DNA from 3 places in the Stenotrophomonas sp. STEN008 genome. Region 3 is predicted to be linked to each of the others. Evidence: predicted binding sites of a transcription regulator. Region 3 holds the regulator's gene; each other region holds the start of a gene.

Region 1 (4,178 bases), on a different contig from region 3:
CCTTGCGATGGCCCCACACCTCGAAGGTGCCGGTGTTGCCGTCCGGCGTGCGCACCCAGTTGGAATTGCCCGGGTAGCCGCCGCTGCCGCCGCCATGGCCGTTGTTGGCCTCGGTGGCGCGCTCGCCACAGTTGGCATCGCACTTGCCGAACGGCTTGTTGCCGCGGTCGGCATTCCACTGCGCATCGGTCAGGTACAGCATGTGGGTGTCGGTGTAGGGCGCGTACGGCAGGCCCTTGTCGCCGGTGGTGCTGGCAAAGCCCAGCGAGTTCGGCCAGGTGTGCTCGCGGTTGTAGGTCAGGCCGCTGCCCGTGCCAGCGCGATCGCTGACCTTGGCGTAGCTGCGGTTGCGATAGGCATCGAGGATGCGGTTGGGATTGTTCGGATCCTCGTCGGCGATCTCCAGGATGGTCCAGGTGCTGGTGCCCGACCCGCTGTACGGATAGGCGGTGTGGCCCTTGATGGTCGCGTGCAGCGAGCAGCGCAGCTGGCTCGGGCTGGAGGTGTTGACCCTGGAGTAGTAGCCCGCCGGTACGCCGGGATTGCCCGGATCGGGGTTGCCCGTGGCGCTGGCCACGGTGAAGGCGATGCGGCTGTCGGCAGCCGGATGCGCGCCCTGCAGGTCGGTGATGCGCGCGGCGCGGATGTCGAAGCGGCAGGCCTCACCGGCCACCAGCGCGGTGTTGGTGGACAGCTTCACGCTCCTGCCGCTGGCCGGGTGGGTCAGCGGTACGCTGCCGGAGGCGCCGCAGCTCAGCGCGAAGGCGCCGCTGGCCAGGTTCACCGTCTCGCTGAACACCACTTCCAGATCGGCCGCGGCCGGGAACGTGCTGCTGCCCTGGGCCGGGGTGGTGGTGGACACCGATGGCGGCGTATTGGGGCCGGGCGTACCCCCACCGCTGAAGGTCTGGCCGTTGTTGCAGCTGCCGAAGGTGTGCGTCGCCGATTCGGCCCAGGTGAAGTGGGCGTACTGGCTGCCGCTGCCCGTCAGCTGCAGTGAGGTGCCAGGGGCCGTGCTGTTGGTCTCGGCCACCGGAATGTTCTGGCTGGTCATGCCTGCGGCAGGACCGCCGGAGGCAGTGATCGTGCCCTCATAGCTGAGGAACTGGACCACCTTGCCGCTGGCGTCGACCAGCGCGATGCCGTCGTTGGGACCGTTCTGGATGCCGTTGGTCGGATAGCTGACCACGGCCAGGGTGGCGCTGCCGCACCCGGCCGCGCTGCCGGCAGGGACGGCCGTGTTGGCGTACACCGAAGCGGCCGACGGCGTGCTGCCGTTGTAGAGATACAGCCGATAGCCGGACAGATCCTCGCCGGCGGTGGCCACGACCTCGATCGCCTCGCCGACGTCACCGGCTGCGGTGCTGTCGTCGTAATGCAGTTCGTTGATGAAGACCTCGGCCTGGGCCGGCGCGGTGGCCAGGGCCAGCACGCAGGCGGTGGCGAGCGGGGACAGCAATCGCATCGACGACTCCTTGTGATTGGGAATGCGCGGCCGAGCCTAAGGCCGATCCAGTGACACTTTGTCGTAAATGAACGTCAGATATCTGACAGTGCGACGTTGGTCACCTAATTCGGGGCCGCCCCACCGCACTGCCGCAGCGTCCGGCGCGGAAACTTTTTTCGCTATGCCCCTTGAAAGCCTCCCGGGGGGCTCCATCTCTGCCGTGCTCCCGACCTTGTCGGGTTTCTTCACGTGCGGTTCTGGCACTCGCCTGGTGCGAGTGCTAACATCGCCGGACTTTTTTAGACCAATCAATCACTTAAGAGGTCTCCTATGAGCATCAAGCCGCTGCACGACCGCGTTGTGGTCAAGCCGATCGAAGCCGACGAAATCTCCGCCGGTGGCATCGTCATCCCCGACTCGGCCAAGGAAAAGTCCACCAAGGGTGAAGTCGTGGCCGTCGGCCCCGGCAAGCCGCTGGACAACGGCAGCGTGCGCGCGCCGTCGCTGAAGGTCGGTGACAAGGTCATCTACGGCCAGTACGCCGGCAGCTCGTACAAGAGCGAAGGCGTCGAGTACAAGGTCCTGCGCGAAGACGACGTGCTCGCCGTCATCGGCTGAGCCCCGCCGCGACCTGTTTCAACCTGATCCCCACATCCCAGCCGCCGGGCACGGCCCGGCGCGACCAATGAGGTAATTGCAATGGCTGCCAAGGATATCCGTTTCGGTGAAGACGCCCGTTCGCGCATGGTGCGCGGCGTCAACGTTCTCGCCAATGCCGTCAAGGCCACCCTCGGCCCGAAGGGCCGCAATGTCGTGCTCGAGAAGAGCTTCGGCGCCCCGACCATCACCAAGGACGGCGTCTCCGTCGCCAAGGAAATCGAACTGGCTGACAAGTTCGAGAACATGGGCGCGCAGATGGTGAAGGAAGTTGCTTCGCGCACCAACGACGACGCCGGCGACGGCACCACCACCGCCACCGTGCTGGCCCAGGCCCTGATCCGCGAAGGCGCCAAGGCCGTTGCTGCCGGCATGAACCCGATGGACCTCAAGCGCGGTATCGACAAGGCCGTCGTGGCTGCCGTCACCGAGCTGAAGAACATCTCCAAGCCGACCGCTGACGACAAGGCGATCGCCCAGGTCGGCACCATCTCGGCCAACTCGGACGAGTCGATCGGCCAGATCATCGCTGACGCGATGAAGGAAGTCGGCAAGGAAGGCGTGATCACCGTTGAAGAAGGCTCGGGCCTGGACAACGAGCTGGACGTGGTCAAGGGCATGCAGTTCGACCGCGGCTACCTGTCCCCGTACTTCATCAACAACCAGCAGTCGCAGACCGCTGACCTGGATGACCCGTTCATCCTGCTGCACGACAAGAAGATCTCCAACGTCCGTGACCTGCTGCCGGTGCTGGAAGGCGTCGCCAAGGCCGGCAAGCCGCTGCTGATCGTGGCCGAGGAAGTCGAAGGCGAAGCGCTGGCGACCCTGGTGGTCAACACCATCCGTGGCATCGTCAAGGTTGTGGCCGTGAAGGCCCCGGGCTTCGGCGATCGTCGCAAGGCGATGCTGGAAGACATGGCCGTGCTGACCGGCGGCACCGTGATCTCCGAAGAAGTGGGCCTGTCGCTGGAGAAGGCCACCATCAAGGACCTGGGCCGCGCCAAGAAGGTGCAGGTCTCCAAGGAGAACACCACCATCATCGACGGCGTGGGCGACAAGGCTGCGGTCGAATCGCGCGTTGCGCAGATCAAGACCCAGATCCAGGACACCTCCTCGGATTACGACCGCGAGAAGCTGCAGGAACGCGTGGCCAAGCTGGCCGGCGGCGTTGCCGTGATCAAGGTGGGTGCGTCCACCGAAATCGAAATGAAGGAAAAGAAGGATCGCGTCGACGACGCCCTGCACGCTACCCGTGCAGCCGTTGAAGAAGGCGTGGTTCCGGGCGGCGGCGTTGCACTGGTCCGTGCGGTCACCGCGCTGGCCGGCCTGAAGGGCGCCAACGAAGACCAGAACCACGGCATCCAGATCGCCCTGCGCGCGATGGAAGCCCCGCTGCGCGAGATCGTCGCCAACGCCGGCGAAGAGCCGTCCGTCATCGTCAACAAGGTCAAGGAAGGCAGCGGCAGCTTCGGCTACAACGCCGCCACCGGTGAGTTCGGCGACATGCTGCAGTTCGGCATCCTGGACCCGACCAAGGTGACCCGTTCGGCGCTGCAGAACGCGGCCTCGATCGCTGGCCTGATGATCACCACCGAAGCCATGGTTGCCGAAGCTCCGAAGAAGGACGAGCCGGCCCTGGGCGGCGCCGGTGGCATGGGCGGCATGGGTGGCATGGGCGGCATGGACTTCTAAGGTCCGCTGTTCCCGATGAAGTGAAAAACCCCGCCGCAAGGCGGGGTTTTTTTTGTGGGCGTTCCGCCCCCTCCGCTGGACGTGGACCGTGGTCGACCTGTCAGCGCACGAATGCCTTCGTGGCGCCGTATTCCCAATCCCACGGCACCCCCGTCTCGCCCAGCACGAAGCGCACCAGTGCCGGAAAGGCCGCTTCGGCGCGCACATCGTTGCCCAGGATCACCACGCAGCGTTGGCCTTGTTCGACGCACACCAGCGTGTTGCCCACCGCATCGTCATGTCCGCCCTTGTAGAAGCCTGCGCCTTGTGCACCGGTGAATGTCACCACGCCCAGTCCCGCAGCCAGGTTTCTGCGCCGCTGCGCCACCGGCAGTTCCGGCTG
Region 2 (4,178 bases), on a different contig from region 3:
GTGGTTGAAGGCTCGGTGATGGCTTCCGATGCGTTCTTCCCGTTCCGCGACGGCATCGATGCCGCCGCCGCCGCCGGCATCAAGGCGGTCATCCAGCCGGGCGGCTCGATGCGCGACGCCGAGGTGATCGCCGCCGCCGACGAGCATGGTCTGGCCATGGTGTTCACCGGCGTGCGCCACTTCCGCCACTGATCCGCATCACCAAGCCGGGCCCTGCCCGGCTTTTCTTTTCTGCTTACGAGAACCCTGTCCCATGAAGATCCTCGTCATCGGCTCCGGCGGCCGCGAACACGCCCTGGCATGGAAGCTGGCCCAGTCCTCCCGCGTCGATGAGGTACTCGTGGCACCCGGCAACGCCGGCACCGCCACCGAAGACAAGTGCCGCAACGTGGCGGTGAAGGTCACCGACATCGATGGCCTGCTGGCCCTGGCCCAGGCCGAAGGTGTTGAACTCACCGTGGTCGGCCCGGAAGTGCCGCTGGTGGCAGGCGTCGTCGATCGGTTCCGTGCCGCCGGCCTGCGCATCTTCGGGCCAACCGCCGCCGCTGCCCAGCTGGAAGGCAGCAAAGCCTACGCCAAGGACTTCCTGGCCCGGCACAACATCCCGACCGCGTTCTACGCCGTGCACACCGACGTGGAGGCGGCACTGGCCTACATCCGCGAGAAGGGTGCGCCGATCGTGGTGAAGGCCGATGGCCTGGCCGCCGGCAAGGGGGTGATCGTTGCAATGACCCTGGCCGAGGCCGAGGATGCGGTGCGCGACATGCTCTCCGGCAACGCATTCGGTGACGCCGGCGCACGCGTGGTGATCGAGGAATTCCTCGACGGCGAGGAAGCCAGCTTCATTTCGATGGTCGATGGCGTGCATGCGCTGCCGATGGCCACCTCGCAGGATCACAAGCGAGTCGGCGACGGTGATACCGGGCCGAACACCGGCGGCATGGGCGCGTACTCACCGGCCCCGGTGGTCACGCCGGAGGTGCACGCGCGGGTGATGCGCGAGGTGGTGAACCCGACCGTGCAGGGCATGATCGCCGACGGCGTTCCGTTCACCGGCTTCCTTTACGCCGGCCTGATGATCGATGCCAGCGGCGCACCAAAGGTGATCGAGTTCAACGTGCGCTTCGGTGACCCGGAAACCCAGCCGGTGATGCTGCGCCTGCAGTCGGATCTGGTCGGGCTGGTGGAAGCCGCCATTGATGGCCGCCTGGACCAGGTGCAGGCACAGTGGGATGCGCGCCCGTCGCTGGGTGTGGTGCTGGCCGCGAAACCCTACCCGGAATCGCCGGTCACCGGCGATGTGATTTCCGGCCTGGATGAGGTGCCGGCCAGCGCCAAGGTCTTCCATGCAGGTACTGCACTGGACGCGCAGGGCCGGGTGGTCAGTGCCGGCGGCCGCGTGCTGTGTGTGGCGGCGCTGGGTGACAGCGTGCGTGATGCGCAGGCCAATGCCTACGCCGGTGTGGCCAAGGTCAGCTGGGCCAACGAATTCCACCGCAACGACATCGGCTGGCGCGCGATCGCGCGTGAGCACGCGTAAAAGGCAGCGGCCTGCTGCTTGGCAGGCTCAACAAAAAACCCGGCAATGCCGGGTTTTCTGTTGGATACCTGTGACGTCACATCACGCGGTGAACAGCGCCTTCATCTTCTTCAGGGCATTCGCCTCGACCTGGCGGATGCGTTCGGCCGACACGCCGTACTCGTCTGCCAGTTCCTGCAGCGTCACCTTGCTGTCCGCATCCAGCCAACGGCGGCGGATGATGTCACGCGAACGCGCATCCAGTTCGGCCATGCCTTCGCGCAGCAGCTGCAGCTGGTTGTCCTCGCTGTCGGCACGCTCGTAGGCCATCGACGGATCTTCATCGTTGGCCACCAGGTATGCGGCCGGCGACGGCGGCGCATGATCATCATCCTCGTCGCTGGGCGCATCGAAACCGATATCGCGACCGGACAGGCGCGACTCCATTTCCATGACCTCGCGCTCGGACACGTTCAGATCCTTGGCCACCGCGCTGACTTCCGCGGCGTTCATCCAGCCCAGGCGCGTCTTCGACTTGCGCAGGTTGAAGAACAGCTTGCGCTGCGCCTTGGTGGTGGCGACCTTGACGATGCGCCAGTTCTTCAGGATGAACTCGTGCATCTCGGCACGGATCCAGTGCACGGCGAAGGAAACCAGGCGCACGCCCATGTCCGGGTCGAAGCGCTTGACCGCCTTCATCAGGCCGATGTTGCCTTCCTGGATCAGGTCGCCCAGGGCGAGGCCATAGCCGTTGTAGCCGCGGGCCACGTGCACCACGAAGCGCAGGTGCGAATGCACCAGCTCACGGGCAGCGTCCAGATCGTTGCCGTCGCGGAAGCGACGGGCCAGGTCCTGTTCGTCATCGACCGACAGCACCGGGATCTGGTGCACGGCACCGATGTAGGCGTCCAGCGAACCGAGCGCACTGGGAATCGGGAGATTGTTTGCCACAAGGGCAGTAGAGGTGTTCTGGCTCATAGGCACCCATCTTAGCAGTCCGGGATTTGGACTGCTAAAGGAGGAAAAAGTTCCAGCATCCTATTGATGCAACACTGGTCCCAAACAGAGCCCTACCGTAGCGCGATTTGATGACAGTGGCGAGCGCGCTTTTCGGGATTCACAATCCCTTGGAATTCAATCAATTACCTGCCGGGAACCGGCCGATTCCGGTCAAGCGGAGCTGAACGGGCCGTTCCGGAGGCCCATTCAGGCCAGGAAACGTTGCCCGGTGTTCAGGCCCGGCTGCCGGCGGAGGTCAAAGCGCCGCGCGCGGCGGCAGCGACCAGTCGACCGGCGCCTGCCCGCGACGCTGCAGGTAGTCGTTGGCCATCGAGAAATGCCGGCAGCCGAGGAAGCCACGATGGGCCGACAGCGGCGAGGGATGCGGGGCTTTCAGCACACGATGGCGCCGGGTATCGATGACCTTGCCCTTCTGCTGCGCGTAGGCCCCCCAGAGCATGAACACCAGGCCTTCGCGTTCGCGGTTGAGCACATCCACCACGTGGTCGGTGAAGCCTTCCCAGCCGCGGCCCTGGTGGGCGCCGGCCCTGCCCTCCTCCACCGTCAGCACGGCATTGAGCAGCAGCACGCCGCGCTGCGCCCACGGCACCAGGCAGCCGTGATCGGGACGGGGGATGCCGAGGTCGCCCTCGATCTCCTTGTAGATGTTCAGCAGCGATGGCGGCACCGGAACGCCGGCGGGCACCGAGAAGCTCAGTCCGTGCGCCTGGCCGCGCCCGTGGTACGGGTCCTGGCCCAGGATCACCACTTTCACCTGTTCGAACGGCGTGGCGTCGAACGCCGCGAAGATCTGCGGCCCCGGCGGGAACACCGCCGCGCCGGCCGCCTTGCGCTGGCGCAGGAAGGTGGAGAGTTCGCGCATCTGCGGCTGCAACAGGTAATCGCCGACCTGCTGCTTCCAGCTCGGTTCCAGCTGGATCGTCGGGGTGTCCACTACGTCATCGGTCATCGCAACAGGGGTCCATCGTTCAAGCGGGCCAGGCGCAGCTGGAACAGCACCTTGGTCACCAGCAGGCGCTCCTCGATCGGCTTCAGCACCAGATCATTGGCACCGGCCTGCAGCAACCCGGTCTGGTTGTGTGGATTGCCGTCGCCGGTCATCACCAGCACCGGCAGTCGGCGTTTGCCGTAGCCGAAATCCACGCGCACGCGCTGCACCACGTCGCGTCCGCTCAATTCGCCCTTCAGGGTGACGTCGGTCAACACCAGGTCGATGCGGTGGCGGCTGCGGCCCAGCGATTCGGCCGTGAGCAGGGTGAAGGCCTCTTCGGCACTGACCACGTGCAGCACGTTGAGCTGCTGGCGTTCGAGCATGCGCTTGGTCGCCTCCGCCACCACCCGGCTGTCCTCGATGTAGAGGATGGTCGCCCCGGGAATGGTCTGCGGCTGCACATAGCCACGGATGAAGGTCGCCAGGGCCTCATGGCCCAGCGCCTTGTCGAAATAGTCGGTGACGTACTCGGTGAAGCGCCGCTGCTCCAGATGCTGCTGCGCATCGCCGGAGACGACGATCACCGGCACGTATGCCTGGCCGGCAGCTTCGCGGACCGTCCGCGCCAGCGCCAGGCCGTCGCCATCACACAGGGTCAGCGAGGTGGTGACCAGGTCCACCGGCCCCTGCGCCAGCGCCTGCTGGGCA
Region 3 (4,178 bases):
GCGGCCGCGGTCGGCTCGTTGATGATGCGCTTGACGTCCAGGCCCGCGATGCGGCCAGCATCCTTGGTGGCCTGGCGCTGGCTGTCGTTGAAGTAGGCCGGCACGGTGATGACCGCTTCGGTGACCTTCTCACCGAGGAAGTCCTCGGCGGTCTTCTTCATCTTCTCCAGTACCTTGGCCGAGATTTCCTGCGGCGCCATCTTCTTGGCGTCGCTGGTGGCCACCCACGCATCACCATTGTCGTGGGCGAGGATGCTGTACGGGACGTGGGCGATGTCCTTCTGCACCTCGGCGTCGGTGAACTTGCGGCCGATCAGGCGCTTCACCGCGTAGAAGGTGTTCTTCGGGTTGGTCACCGCCTGGCGCTTGGCCGAGGCACCGACTAGGACTTCGCCGTCCTTGGTGTAGGCGACGATCGACGGGGTGGTGCGATCGCCTTCCGAATTCTCGATGACGCGGGCCTTGCCGCCGTCCATGATCGCCACGCACGAGTTGGTGGTGCCGAGGTCGATACCAATGATCTTGCCCATGGGGGAGACTCCTGAGAAATGCTGTGTGGATGTCAGTCCGGCCGCTCGGCCGGTGGATGAATGGGATGTGGGGGAGGCTCGTGGAACATTCAAGCCATCTCCCGAACGCTGTGTTCAGCCGTTCAAGGTTCGCCGGGCATCGCCCGGCGATGACGATCCAGGGGTAGCGCCGGGCCATGCCCGGCGGCCGCTCCCGGATCGACCGCTCAGTCGGCGGCCACCACCACCAGCGCCGGCCGCAGCAGGCGCTCGTTGAGCAGATAGCCCTTCTGGAACACGGTCACCACGCTGCCCGGGGCGGCGTCCGGGGCCGGCACCTGGCTGATCGCCTGGTGGTGCTCCGGGTTGAACGGCTGGCCGGTCGGGTCAATCAGGACCAGGCCGTTGTCGGCGGCGACCTTCAGCAGCTGCTTGTAGGTCAGCTCCAGGCCCTCGCGCAGCGGGTGCGGGTCGTCGCCGGCGGCCTTCAGGCCGGCATCCAGGCTGTCGAACACGGGCAGCAGTTCGCCCAGCAGCTTCTCGTTGGCGAACTTGCGGGCCTGCTCGATGTCGCGGGCCACGCGCTTGCGCTGGTTCTCCAGGTCGGCGCGCTCACGCAGCGCATCGGCCCTGACCTGCTCGACTTCCGCGCGCAGGCGCTCCACTTCGTCATTGACGCCTGCTGCGGCGGCCGCGTCGGCGGCGCTCTGCTGGGATTCGAAATCTGGATGTTCGTGGTTCATGTCTGGGTCCCTGGCGGTCACTCCCCGCCTCCACCCACCCTAGTGTGGGCGGGATGCTGCGTTTCAAGCGTCCACGGCACCGGATCCGCGTCCGGTCGGTGAAAAGGCCGCCCCCAGCACGTCGGCGGTGGCCTGTACCAGCGGGATCATGCGGTCGTAGGCCATCCGCTTCGGCCCGATCACCCCCAGCACGCCCAGCACCTGCCCATTGGCCGCATACGGGGCGGTCACCAGCGAAACCCCCTGCAGCGGCATCATCCCGGTCTCTTCGCCGATGAAGATGCGCACGCCCGGGGCCTGGATGGTCCGCTCCAGCAGCTGCAGGATCTCGCGCTTGCTGGAAAACAGCTCGAACAGTTCACGCAGGCGCTCCAGGTCGGACAGGTCCTGGACCCCCATCAGGCGGGTCTGGCCCGCCACCAGCATGTCGTCGGCCGCGGGCTGCAGGGCCTGCTCGGCCAGTTCGATGCTGTGCGCCAGCAGCTGCTCCAGCTCGGAACGGGCATCGCGCAGTTCCAGCAGCAGGCGCGCCCGGATCTCCGCCAGCGGCAGCCCGGCGAAATGGGCGTTGAGGTAATTGGCGACCTGCTCCAGCTGGCCCGGGGCGAAGTCCTGGCGGGTTTCGATCACCCGGTTCTGGACCTCGTTGTCGGCGAACACCAGGATCGCCAGCACCCGGCGGCCGTCCAGCGCCACGAAATCGATCTGGCGGAAGGCGAACTGCTCGCGCCGCGGCGCGCTGACCACGCCGACGAAGTGGCTCATCGCCGACAGCAGTTCGGAGGCACTGCCGAGCAGGGCCTGGGTGCTGCCGCCACCGGCCAGTTCCTGGCGCAAGCGGGCCAGCTCGCCCTCGCCCGGCGGCTGCATCTGCAGCAGGCTGTCGACAAACACCCGGTAGCCATGCGCGGTCGGGATCCGCCCGGCGGAGGTATGCGGCGACGCCAGCAGGCCCAGGTCCTCCAGGTCGCCGAGGATGTTGCGGATGGTGGCCGGGCTGACTTCCAGCCCGGCCACGCGCGCCAGCGTCTGCGAGCCCACGGGCTCACCATCCTGGATGTGGCGCGCGATCAGCGTGCGCAGCAGATGGCGCGCGCGCGGGGCGAGTTGGTCGGCGGAACCGTGCATGGAATCAACCTGTGAGACACGGAGACTAGATAATGGCGCCGGATCACCTTGGCAAGCCATTGGACCGCCCGCGTGCGCGTGCTAGCGTTGCGCGGCTCAGCTACCCCCAGACCCATGCTCAGACACCTATCGATCAAGGATTTCGCCGTCGTCCGCGCCACCGAACTTGAATTCGGGCCTGGCATGACCGTGGTTTCAGGCGAGACCGGCGCCGGCAAGTCGCTGATGGTCGACGCGCTGGGCTTCCTGTCCGGCCTGCGCGCCGACAGCGGCGTGGTCCGCCACGGTGCCGCCCGCGCCGAGCTGTCGGCCGAGTTCGCGCTGGAGCATCTGCAGGCCGCACGCCAGTGGCTGGCCGACAACGAGCTGGACGATGAGGACCAGTGCCAGCTGCGCCGCGTGATCCGCGCCGACGGCGGTTCGCGGGCCTGGATCAACGGCCGCCCGGTCACCCTCGCCCAGCTGGGCGAACTGGCCGCGCTGCTGGTGGAAATCCACGGCCAGCATGAACAGCAGGCCCTGCTGGCGCGTCCTTCCCAGCTGGCCCTGCTCGATGCCTATGCCGGCAACGAGGAAGAGCGCCGTCAGGTCCGCCGCGCCGCAGCCGCCTGGCAGGCACTGGTCGATGAATCCCTGGCGCTGTCGCAGCAGGGCGACGTCAGTGACCGTATCGGTTTCCTCGAGCATCAGCTGCGCGAACTGGACCGTGAGGATCTGGAGCCCGAATCGATCCTCGCGCTGGGCGCCAGCCATCGGCGCCAGGCCCATGCCAGCGCGCTGCTGACCGCCTGCCAGGCCGCCAGCAACCAGCTCAACGGCGACGAGGGCAGCTCGGCGCTGGATCAGCTGCAGCAGGTGCGGCACGAACTGGCCCGGCTGATCGAACACGACCCGCGCCTGGGCGAGGTGGACAGCCTGATCGAAAACGCATCGATCCAGCTGCATGAAGCCCTGTCCCTGCTCGACCGCGTGCACGACGACCTGGATGCCGACCCCGAGCAGTTCGAGGAGAACGAGCGCCGTCTCGGCCGCCTGCACGACCTTGCGCGCAAGCATCGCGTGCCGATGGACGAACTGGGCGCGCAGCGCGAGCGCATGCATGCCGAAGTGGAGCAGCTGCGCGGCGCCGACGAGCGGCTGCAGCGCCTGGCCGGCGAGATCGACAAGGCCGCGGCCGCCTGGCGGGTGCAGGCCGAAGCACTGAGCGCAAGCCGGCGCAGTGCGGCGGCCGCGCTGTCGACCACCACCACCGGCATCATTGCCGAGCTGGGCATGGGCGGTGGCCAGTTCCTGATCGAGCTGGAACCCCAGGACGGCGGCAAGCCCGACCCGCAGGGCGCCGAACGCGTGGAGTTCCTGGTCGCGGCCAACGCCGGTCAACCACCACGCGCCCTGCGCAAGGTGGCCTCGGGTGGCGAACTGTCGCGCATCTCGCTGGCAATCGAAGTGGCCGCGCTCGACCTGGACGCCGTGCCGACCATGGTGTTCGACGAAGTCGACTCGGGCATCGGTGGCGCGGTGGCCGACATCGTCGGCCAGAAACTGCGCGCCCTTGGCGAGAAGCGCCAGGTGCTGTGCGTGACCCACCTGCCGCAGGTCGCGTCCAAGGGCCATGCCCACTACCGGGTCAGCAAGGCACCGGTGGAAGGCATGACCCAGAGTGCGGTGGAGAAGCTGGACCTCAAGGCACGCGAGGAAGAACTGGCACGCATGCTCGGTGGCGTCGAAGTGAGCAAGGAAGCGCGCGCCGCCGCCCGCAAGCTGCTGCAGGTCTGACGCCGGCGGCGCCGAGCGACGC

The links. Region 3 encodes HrcA, which represses chaperone genes, less so after heat shock. Its sites were predicted from a motif close to TTNGCACTCNNNNNNNNNGAGTGCNAA; they were not measured.
Region 1: a site for HrcA is predicted at 1,705-1,731, ahead of ACVOME_RS00390 (co-chaperone GroES). Genes of this name have one in related genera too.
Region 2: a site for HrcA is predicted at 2,509-2,535, ahead of rpoH (RNA polymerase sigma factor RpoH). Genes of this name have one in related genera too.

What each region holds. Positions count from the first base shown of each region.
Region 1 is NZ_JBRRET010000001.1:68,868-73,045, reverse strand. Features, by position in the region: gene ACVOME_RS00395 (endonuclease) at 1-1,465, opposite strand, end outside; gene ACVOME_RS00390 (co-chaperone GroES) at 1,778-2,065, shown strand; gene groL (chaperonin GroEL) at 2,147-3,796, shown strand; gene ACVOME_RS00380 (serine hydrolase domain-containing protein) at 3,897-4,178, opposite strand, start outside.
Region 2 is NZ_JBRRET010000001.1:111,149-115,326, forward strand. Features, by position in the region: gene purH (bifunctional phosphoribosylaminoimidazolecarboxamide formyltransferase/IMP cyclohydrolase) at 1-192, shown strand, start outside; gene purD (phosphoribosylamine--glycine ligase) at 254-1,540, shown strand; gene rpoH (RNA polymerase sigma factor RpoH) at 1,622-2,497, opposite strand; gene ung (uracil-DNA glycosylase) at 2,775-3,488, opposite strand; gene ACVOME_RS00590 (response regulator) at 3,485-4,178, opposite strand, start outside.
Region 3 is NZ_JBRRET010000006.1:23,134-27,311, forward strand. Features, by position in the region: gene dnaK (molecular chaperone DnaK) at 1-530, opposite strand, end outside; gene grpE (nucleotide exchange factor GrpE) at 737-1,252, opposite strand; gene hrcA (heat-inducible transcriptional repressor HrcA) at 1,316-2,380, opposite strand; gene recN (DNA repair protein RecN) at 2,495-4,156, shown strand.